Regions from separate parts of the Paenibacillus sp. 11B genome, predicted to be linked through region 4. Evidence: riboswitches for the same ligand, from Rfam matches in the RefSeq annotation. Region 4 holds a riboswitch; each other region holds the start of a gene.

What was found. A riboswitch is a leader RNA that binds a small molecule or an ion and turns the genes downstream of it on or off. The one in region 4 is predicted to bind thiamine pyrophosphate.
Region 1: another riboswitch for thiamine pyrophosphate. It lies ahead of Q0V21_RS23195 (ABC transporter ATP-binding protein); the one in region 4 lies ahead of tenA (thiaminase II).
Region 2: another riboswitch for thiamine pyrophosphate. It lies ahead of Q0V21_RS29750 (ABC transporter substrate-binding protein); the one in region 4 lies ahead of tenA (thiaminase II).
Region 3: another riboswitch for thiamine pyrophosphate. It lies ahead of Q0V21_RS01975 (thiamine phosphate synthase); the one in region 4 lies ahead of tenA (thiaminase II).

The regions. Positions count from the first base shown of each region.
Region 1 covers NZ_JAUKNS010000005.1:243,018-245,221, reverse strand. Annotated here, with positions in the region: gene Q0V21_RS23200 (ABC transporter permease) at 1-205, opposite strand, end outside; gene Q0V21_RS23195 (ABC transporter ATP-binding protein) at 219-986, opposite strand; TPP riboswitch at 1,156-1,258, opposite strand; gene Q0V21_RS23190 (radical SAM/SPASM domain-containing protein) at 1,587-2,204, shown strand, end outside.
Region 2 covers NZ_JAUKNS010000009.1:172,081-174,284, reverse strand. Annotated here, with positions in the region: gene Q0V21_RS29750 (ABC transporter substrate-binding protein) at 27-1,067, opposite strand; TPP riboswitch at 1,293-1,405, opposite strand; gene Q0V21_RS29745 (NAD-dependent epimerase/dehydratase family protein) at 1,461-2,204, opposite strand, start outside.
Region 3 covers NZ_JAUKNS010000001.1:446,722-448,925, forward strand. Annotated here, with positions in the region: gene thiO (glycine oxidase ThiO) at 1-501, opposite strand, end outside; gene Q0V21_RS01975 (thiamine phosphate synthase) at 506-1,096, opposite strand; TPP riboswitch at 1,414-1,523, opposite strand; gene Q0V21_RS01980 (ABC-F family ATP-binding cassette domain-containing protein) at 1,649-2,204, opposite strand, start outside.
Region 4 covers NZ_JAUKNS010000002.1:422,331-424,534, forward strand. Annotated here, with positions in the region: gene Q0V21_RS10350 (GNAT family N-acetyltransferase) at 1-155, opposite strand, end outside; gene tenA (thiaminase II) at 198-869, opposite strand; TPP riboswitch at 991-1,089, opposite strand; gene Q0V21_RS10360 (hypothetical protein) at 1,136-1,354, opposite strand; gene Q0V21_RS10365 (NAD(P)/FAD-dependent oxidoreductase) at 1,363-2,204, opposite strand, start outside.

The DNA.
Region 1 (2,204 bases), on a different contig from region 4:
CCTCCATCAAGGTAGCAGGTAAATGTGTAGCCAACAGGAGTCGGCGATGCTCATATAGCGAACTGGCAATTGCCGTAGGGGCTGGAATGATGAAGGAGGGCACCCATCCCATATTCACAATCCACTCCCAGATGACGAGCAGTAACAGCATGAGCAAGAGAAACAGACCATAACGGGCAAGCCAACGCTTTACACTATCCTTCATGCTGCATCTCCAGTTACCGTTTCGCATGCAATTGTTCCTCCAGTAGTCGTCTCATCTGAACGAGAGCCGGTTCATAGATCATGTCTGAATGTCTTGGACGCGGCAAAGGTACCGTTATATCCTGCAGCTGTTGGCTTTGTCCCCCTGGAGTTAACAGGATAATTCGATCACTGAGCAGCAAGGCTTCTTCAATATCATGCGTGATGAACAACACGGTTTTGCCCAAACTTCCCCAGAGTTCTAGCAGCCAGCGATGCATCTCCCGTTTGGTCAGGGCATCGAGTGCACCGAATGGTTCATCCAGCAGCATCAGCTGGCCGCCTGTAAGCAGGGTGCGCAGCATTGCGACTCGCTGCCGCATGCCGCCGGACAGTTCGTACGGATACGCATGCGCGTAGCCGGATAAGCCAAATCTGTCGAGGCCAGCCAGGATGTCCGCCTGCGTCTTTGCCTTGTCCTGCCGCCCTGAAGCAAGTTCGGAGGGGAGCATGCAATTCTCCATGACGGTTCGCCAAGATAACAGGAGGTCCTTTTGCGGCATGTAGGCCACGCGTCCAAGCCGCTCTCCTTCGCGAACCCACGGAATTTCGATGGTTCCGTGGGTTGGCTCAAGCAAGCCTGCCAGCAGCTTGAAGAGAGTGCTTTTACCGGAGCCGCTGGAACCGATGAGGGAGACGAATTCGCCTTCCGCTACACGCATCGACACATTGGAGAGCACGGGGGAATCCCTTTTTTTCGGGAAAGCAAAGCTCATGTTGTGAATGGTTATGTCGTTATCCATCTCGTCCCGTTCCCCCTTCTGATTCAAACTTCAAACTGCGGGATCTTTAATTACACCTTCTGATCTGCCGCAGAACGCGAAAAAGACCCACCCATTTCCAGAGAAATGAGTGGGTCTATACGTTCAATTCATATTAAATTTCATCATTAACATGAAAAAATCCGCTTACGGATAGGCCGCTCCACTTCCCTCCGCTGGTATAATCCAGATCAGGTTCAAAGGGTCCGAATCGTTCGATTCGTCTCAGCCGCAAGGCTCCCCTAGTGCAATGTTCAAGATATGCAGTTGTGTGTTCAGCATATATCACATGCAAGTGGAATGTAAAGAGGGCGTCCTAAAAGAAGTGCGAGGAATGTGAGTTAGGAAAGTAACCCAAGATTCTAACCGTTTGAATGAACAGCGAATTAAGCTCTTCGATCAGAAGGGCAACTGCTCAGATGTACAAGTAAGAAGACGCCCGGGAAGGGAGGAAAAGAAAATTAACATGCGGGTCGATTTACCTTGGCTCTCTAACCCGATATAATAGTGGTGGCACATATGGGCCGGATCATAAATGAGGGTGGGACTGTTCTCCCTCCTGAGCAGAATGGGGACCCCGAGTTGAAAACGTTCAAGAAAGTATATATTGAGATCACAAGTATATGTAATCTGGCATGCAGCTTCTGCCCGCAGACCAAACGTGCCAAAAATTTCATTGACCCTGAAGTCTTCAACAATATATTGGATCAGATCAAACCCCATACCAAGCATATTTATTTACATGTCAAAGGTGAGCCGCTGCTTCATCCCAAAATTGATTTGTTACTCGATTCCGCGCATGAGAAGGGGTTCAAGGTTAACATTACGACGAATGGTACACTGCTGCCCAAGACCCAACACAAGTTGCTCGGCAAACCGGCGCTGCGTCAGATGAACTTTTCTTTGCACAGCTTTGATGGACACGAAGGTTCGACAGATCGTGAGGGCTATCTGGGCAATGTGTTGTCTTTTGTCCGGGAAGCAGTGAAGCACAATGTTATTATTTCTTTCCGTCTCTGGAATCTGACACAGGATAACTTCACAAATGCCCAGATGAACCGTAACCGGGAGACGCTGGAGGTTCTTGAACGGGAGTTTAATCTGGATTTCCGCATTGAGGAAAAGGTGGTGCCAGGCAGCGGTGTGAAAATTGCGCATAATGTGTACCTCAATCAGGATCACGAATTCCAATGGCCGAGT
Region 2 (2,204 bases), on a different contig from region 4:
TAAAAAAAGTTAAACTTAAACAATTTTTATTGGGGTAAGAACTCGTTTGTATACGCTTTGGACACATCTACCTGCTCATCGAGCAGTTTTTTGCTAAACATCCAATCCGTGTAGTTCTGCCATACTTCCTGCTTCTGCTCACCCCAGCGTGGTGCGTCATCCTGATATTTTGGACTCAGCCATTTCTGGCTCGCGAGTACAAGATCCTTGTCCAGATCCGGTACGGCCTTGATCAGAATGTTGGCAGCTTCTTCGGGATGTTCAATCGCGTATTGATATCCTTCGGAAGTCGCTTTCAAGAACGCTTTAACCAGCTCGGGATCATTCTGAATCGTCTGTTCATTCGTCACAAGCACAGGTGTGTAGTAATCCAGGGCTTCGGAATAATCCTTCACATACAGCATGTCGATCGGCTCGCCGCGAAGTTCGGCTTCAATGCCCGTCCACGCGTAGAAAATCCAGGCAAAATCGATATCGCGTTTCACAGCTGTGAAAAAGTCTGCATCGCCCATGTTAATATTTTTCACTTTGGATACATCCGCACCTTCGCCTTCCATAATGGACTGCATTACGGCTTCTTCTACCGGGGAGCCCCAGCCACCATAGGTTTTGCCTTCGAAATCTTTGGGAGACTTGATGTTCCGATCTACCGGAGCAGCAAATCCGGATGTATTATGCTGAATAACTGCAGCGATGGACACGAGCGGTACGCCCTGTGTGCGGGCCTGGGTCACACTCTCCTGATAACTTACGCCAAAAGGCACTTCGTTCGAAGCAACCATGGTATCCGCGCCTCCGGTACCTGGCTGAACAATCTCCACATTTAAGCCTTCAGTTTTATAAAAACCTTGATCTACGGCCGCATACAGGCCGGTATGATTCGTATTTGGTGTCCAGTCCAGTACCACTTTAATATCCTTGAGGGCTGCATTGTCACCCTCACTGCTGTTTTCGGTGTTGCTTCCGCTGTTCTCTCCTGAAGGTGCAGCTTCTTTGCTGCCGCATGCGGCCACAGTTACCAGCAGCACACACAAGAGCAGCAATCCCATCATTTTACGCCATCTCATCTTCATTTCTCTCCTTCATATTGTCCGGCCAGTGGCGCGGGGTGCTCCTTGGCTTCATATCCAAGCTTCTTGCATAAATCGACAGATTTATACCAGCTATGATCCGGATGACGTCACTTTTTTTAGCTCTCTGGCTATAAAAAGAACATTAAAAAAGCGCCCCGTTAATCCGGGACGCGTGCAGGCGTTAGAGATGTGGCACTCAGCAAAGAGGCTGGGCTGGGCCAATTCGATATACTCCGATTCCTACGCTGGCATGATCCAGATCAGGTCTAAGGGTCAGTATCTTGGTGGGATACACTCTCAGCCGGCCTATTCCGACTCCCCTGGGAAACTATGAAGTTACGGGCATTACTAGGTGTAATTATAGGCCAGAGGCCGTTGCATGTCCAGTCAGGAACTGGATGGAGGGACGAATCGTGGCGAATCATATAAGGAAATCTGGCTGAGTGCAAAAGCATCGGATTTCGGGTCATACCCCACCTGTTTCTGCGTGGTTTCCAGATTCAAGCGTTTAAACCGATTATTCGAGATCCCATGCAGTATGGTAAAGGGCTCCAGATCTGTAGCTATAATCGATTTGAACACCAGATCACACAAGTCAGCCGGACTAATATACGCGCTCATATCACGAGCCTCCAGCGGCGGCCCATCCGGTTGGAAATCATCATATGCCCCAATACGTATTGCAACACTTTGTAACCCCTCGGTATAAGCAAAATAGGAGGCGAGCGATTCACCAAAACATTTACTAACCCCGTACAAATTCCGTGGGCGTGTTGGCATGTCCGGATAGATCTGGGCATCAATGGGATACCCTTCGATCGTCTGTGCACTGCTTGCCAGGATGACTCTTCGTACGCCTTGATCCTTGGCCGCACGGAATACATTAAATGTACCTTTGATATTGATGTCCAATAAGGATTCATAGAAGCCGGCATACGGGGAGGGGGCTCCCGCCAGATGTACAACCACTTCCATACCTTCACAAGCTTGCTGACAAGCTTTGGCATCCGTCACATCCAGTGCCATGATCTCATGGCCTGTCCCAGAATACGTATGCAGTCTGTCGATATTCAGATCCGTAAGTCGCAGGTGAAATGCCTCTGATAAATGTTGAGATAAGTCGCGTCCAAT
Region 3 (2,204 bases), on a different contig from region 4:
CCTGTTTAACCATGATGCTTCTTGTTGGACAGCCACTCGATCCCACCAAATATGTTCTGTAGAAAAGGAAGACGATCGTTTATTCTTGTAGCTGCTGACCTCACTGTATGAACGAAAAGGAGTAATAAATCCATGCTGTTGCAAACCCATTTCCACTCCGCTAAGTGAATGGATTCGCTCCTTCTGCTCGTGAAGTAATGCTCTGCTCTGCCGCGCAAGCTTCGCCATCACAGCATGAGTGAATTCCTCACTGTCCGCAGCAAGCATCCCGGCAGCTGCACAGGAAGTTCCCCCGCCTATTCTTGCACGCTCAACCAGAAGAACGTCGTGACCGCGGGTGGCGAGTTCACATGCAATGGCACTACCAATAACTCCTCCACCAACAATAATCGTTTCCGCATGAAGCTTGCCTCGAATCTCTGTTCCACCTTTACTCCTGAATACTGTTCCTGGATGATAACCCGAACGATTCCTGCTCTGGCTTCTTGCTTCCTCTCTCATGTTCTCATCTCCTTGGTTCGGCGTTCTCTGAATCCCTGATTGCCTGCCGCAATGAAGCGGCAGCCAGCTCCGGCTTGCTGTTCATCCAAATGGTTGAGATTACCGCAGCACCTTTGGCACCCGCAGTACGAATAGCCCTGATATTCTCCGGTCTAATCCCGCCAATCGCAATCACTGGAATCGAAACATTGGAGCATACTTCAGCCAACGCAATAAGACCTCTAGGTTCGCAATTCGGTTTACTATCGGATTCGTATACATGCCCGTAAAAGAGATAATCGGCTCCACGTTCTTCTGCAACTTTTGCTTCTTTCAGAGAATGAACTGACACGCCTACACGAAGCCGGTTCAGTCGATTTAACTCAGCCAGATCATAGCCTTCAATAGCTGCTTGACCCCAATGCACACCACCCAACCACGCATGTTGAGCCAGCTGATCTAAGCCGTTCATAACGATTCGTTTAGATGGAACACCTTGTGTTTTTAGACTTTGCGCCCAATACATCTGCTGCTCTAGGGTCAGCTTTTTTTCCCGAATGTGGATATAATCGATCCATCGCCATACTTTCTTAGCCGTATCTAGAAAAGAGTACATGTCTCCCTTACCTAGCGAAATGACATGCAGTTCAAATGATTGTGCTCCTACATGTTCATGGAAGATTGCCGTCCTGTTCGCCCTCCTCTTGCGTGCTTTAAGCTGGTATAAAACAACAAAAAAAGCCACTCCCGTAGAGGAGTGGCCACGAATTTAAAATTCATGATCAACTGAATGACTGTCGCATGCAATTACTCTATACATAACGTATAACCAACTATAAAAACCATCCATAGTCGCAACGTAGTATACCTAGAAACCGCATGATTCATCTTGCAGGCAATATCGCAAAGTCAACGATAACGCCCTTTGTCATTAGCTGAAACGCGCCACTTCCCTACGCTGGTATGATCCAGATCAGGTGCAAAGGGTCCGGAATCGCATTCTTCCATCTCAGCCGCATCGTGCGGCCCCCCTAGTGTTCATATGAAGCTGTAGCCTATGTTACCATAGACATCTTTTTTTGTCACCGTACATTTTCCATTTATTACGTTCTTTATCCATTGCTGAAGACAATCTAGTTATCGAAATAGCTCGTCTGGTATGAAGTAACTATTGTTTCTCGGACCACGCCTCAACATCCCACGTTTTGGTTACCCAGCCTTCATAAAATTCAGGTTCATGGGATACAAGCAGCACGGTACCCTTGAATTCTTGCAGGGCACGTTTCAGCTCTGCTTTGGCCGTCACATCCAAATGGTTCGTAGGCTCATCGAACAAAATCCAGTTGCTTTCACGCATCAGAAGCTTACACAAACGAACCTTCGCTTGCTCTCCACCACTAAGCGCGTTAAGCGGACGGGTGATATGCTCATTTTTCAATCCACAACGTGCAAGATGGCCCCGGACTTCATTCTGTGTCAGATGAGAGAATTCATTCCAAACATCTTCGATCGGGGTAATATTACCTGCACGTACTTCCTGTTCGAAATAAGCGGTTTCCAGATAATCACCCAAGAAAGTCTTACCACTGAGGGGTGGAATTTTCCCCAAAATGGTCTTGAGCAGTGTTGATTTACCTACACCGTTACATCCAACAATGGCAATTTTCTCGCCACGCTCAATCGTCATCGTCATTTTGGGCAGTAATGCATACGAATATCCAATC
Region 4 (2,204 bases):
GTGACCTGACCCTCCAGCGTATAGAATGTCTCCGATCGTTCACTTGCCGAAATCTCTTCAAAAACAGCCCGATTGCGGAGCTGTACATCCAGCACTGATGCCGCGTCCTCCATGTTCAAAAATCGTAAATAGATGCGTTCTCCACGATTGTTCATCTGTATGTTCATCCTTGTCTCTGGTTGTAGTCTATTTCATCATTAGAAGTACGAGAGTTTCCGTTTATACGCCATATCCCAGAACAGATATTCAAATTCAACGCTTCTTCTGAATATGTCCTCAATGGCTTCCAGTTCCTGCTCGGTTTTATGTTCACATAATGCATCCAGTGTATCATAGAACCATTCGAATGAGTCGCGGAATTCATCACTTGCATAATTTTCGATCCAAGTCTGATAGAAATTACCCTCTAATGAATCCCGATATTGTTCTTTTAATCTTGTGGCATAGTCGTAATACGTCCACGCACAAGGGAAAATGACGGCGATGATTTCGGCAACCCCGCCTGTTTGAGCAACACTCATCATATTTGACGTATATGCCTTGTTGAAAAGAGATGGTTTGACAGTATGATGTTCATCCAGCGTTATCCCAAATTCATTCATGTAATTCCGATGCAAATCCATTTCTTCGTACAGAATAGCGTGTTGAATAACCGTAAAATTCGTCATCAGTTTTTCATCCGCAGCCTTCACTGCACCCATCGCAAAAATCTTCGCATATTCAATCAGATATGTATAGTCCTGGAGTAGATAAAACTTAAACGCTTCCTGATCCAGTGTGCCTTTCCCCATCTCGTGTAAAAAAGGATGATTGTATCCATCTTCCCATACGGTTATGGACTTGTCTTTTAACGTTCTTGAAAATGACATGATCAGTTCTCCTTTGTCCAAATCATATTGTCCCATCTGCAATCCCGCTATTGCTTCCTGTTATGAAATATACACACCAAAAAGCCCTTGTCCTAATTTCGGCAAGGGCAAAAAATAACATGAGTACATGTCATTTGCTCCCTACGTCAGTATTAACTAACAGGTTCAAAGGGTCAGGTTTTAACCTTCTCAACTGCGAACAGTCCCCCTGCAAATTGCTCAGGCTTATTACAACATGTGTATCTCCAAATGTCAAACTATTCCTATTAATCTTCGAGTTTGCCTAATTCCTCTTGCAAGCTCTTCAGACGGGTGCGAATGGTTTCAATCCTATTCTGCACTTCACTTAACTGGTTCAAATCCCTTTCGTATGCCTGTTGCTCTTCCTTGGCTTTTGCCAATTCATCCTCTGCAACGCCAATCTGGTGCTCCAGATATATGATATCTGAAGAGCTGCCGTGAGTTAAACGCTGTGAATATGTCATGGTTCACCTCATTTCTGGTCTTCCATTGCTTTTCCTATATTATATGGCTGAATATCGATATCCAAATCCATACCCAGAGCCAATTTGGCCAGTTGACTTCCTATAAAGGGCCCCATCGTCAGACCTGATGCTCCAAGCCCGTTGGCTGTGATCAAGCCATCCCAACCAGGAACAGCACCCATTACCGGAAGAAAACCCGGTGTGAACGGACGGAAGCCTACTCTCACTTCCTGAAACGTGCTATCAGCTAAACCAGGAGCCAGTTCCAATCCTTTATTCAATATTTCCTGCATTCCGCCTGCGGTTACTCTTGTATCATAGCCTTCAATATCATTTTCGTGAGTCGCCCCAATCACAATCTTCTGTTGATCAAAGGCTAACAAATATTGATCCGAAGGAGGCATGACCACAGGCCATTTCTCAGTATCTTCTCGATCGTGAACCTGCAAATGCATAATTTGCGCCTTCTGATAATGAACCTTAAAATCAATGCCCAAGGGCTTGAATAGTTCATTGGCCCAAGCGCCGGCACACACAATAACCTCGTCAGCCGATATGACTTTCCCGTCAACAACTACTCCAGTTACCCGATTCGACTCATGTTGAAGTGTCGCGTCCCCATCAATCAGGACCGCTCCATTTCGCTGTGCCGATCGGATCAAGGCATCGCGCAGCGCACGGCCATCGATACGCGCAGCACCGCTGATGTATACGGATTGAAAAGTTTCCTCTAGTAGAGGAAAACGCTGATGGGTTTCTTTTGCATCCAACAGGGTAATATCACCAATCTCCGGTGCATCTTCTTTACGAAGATGTGCCCGTTCCTGCATCTTGTTGAGTTTCTCCACAT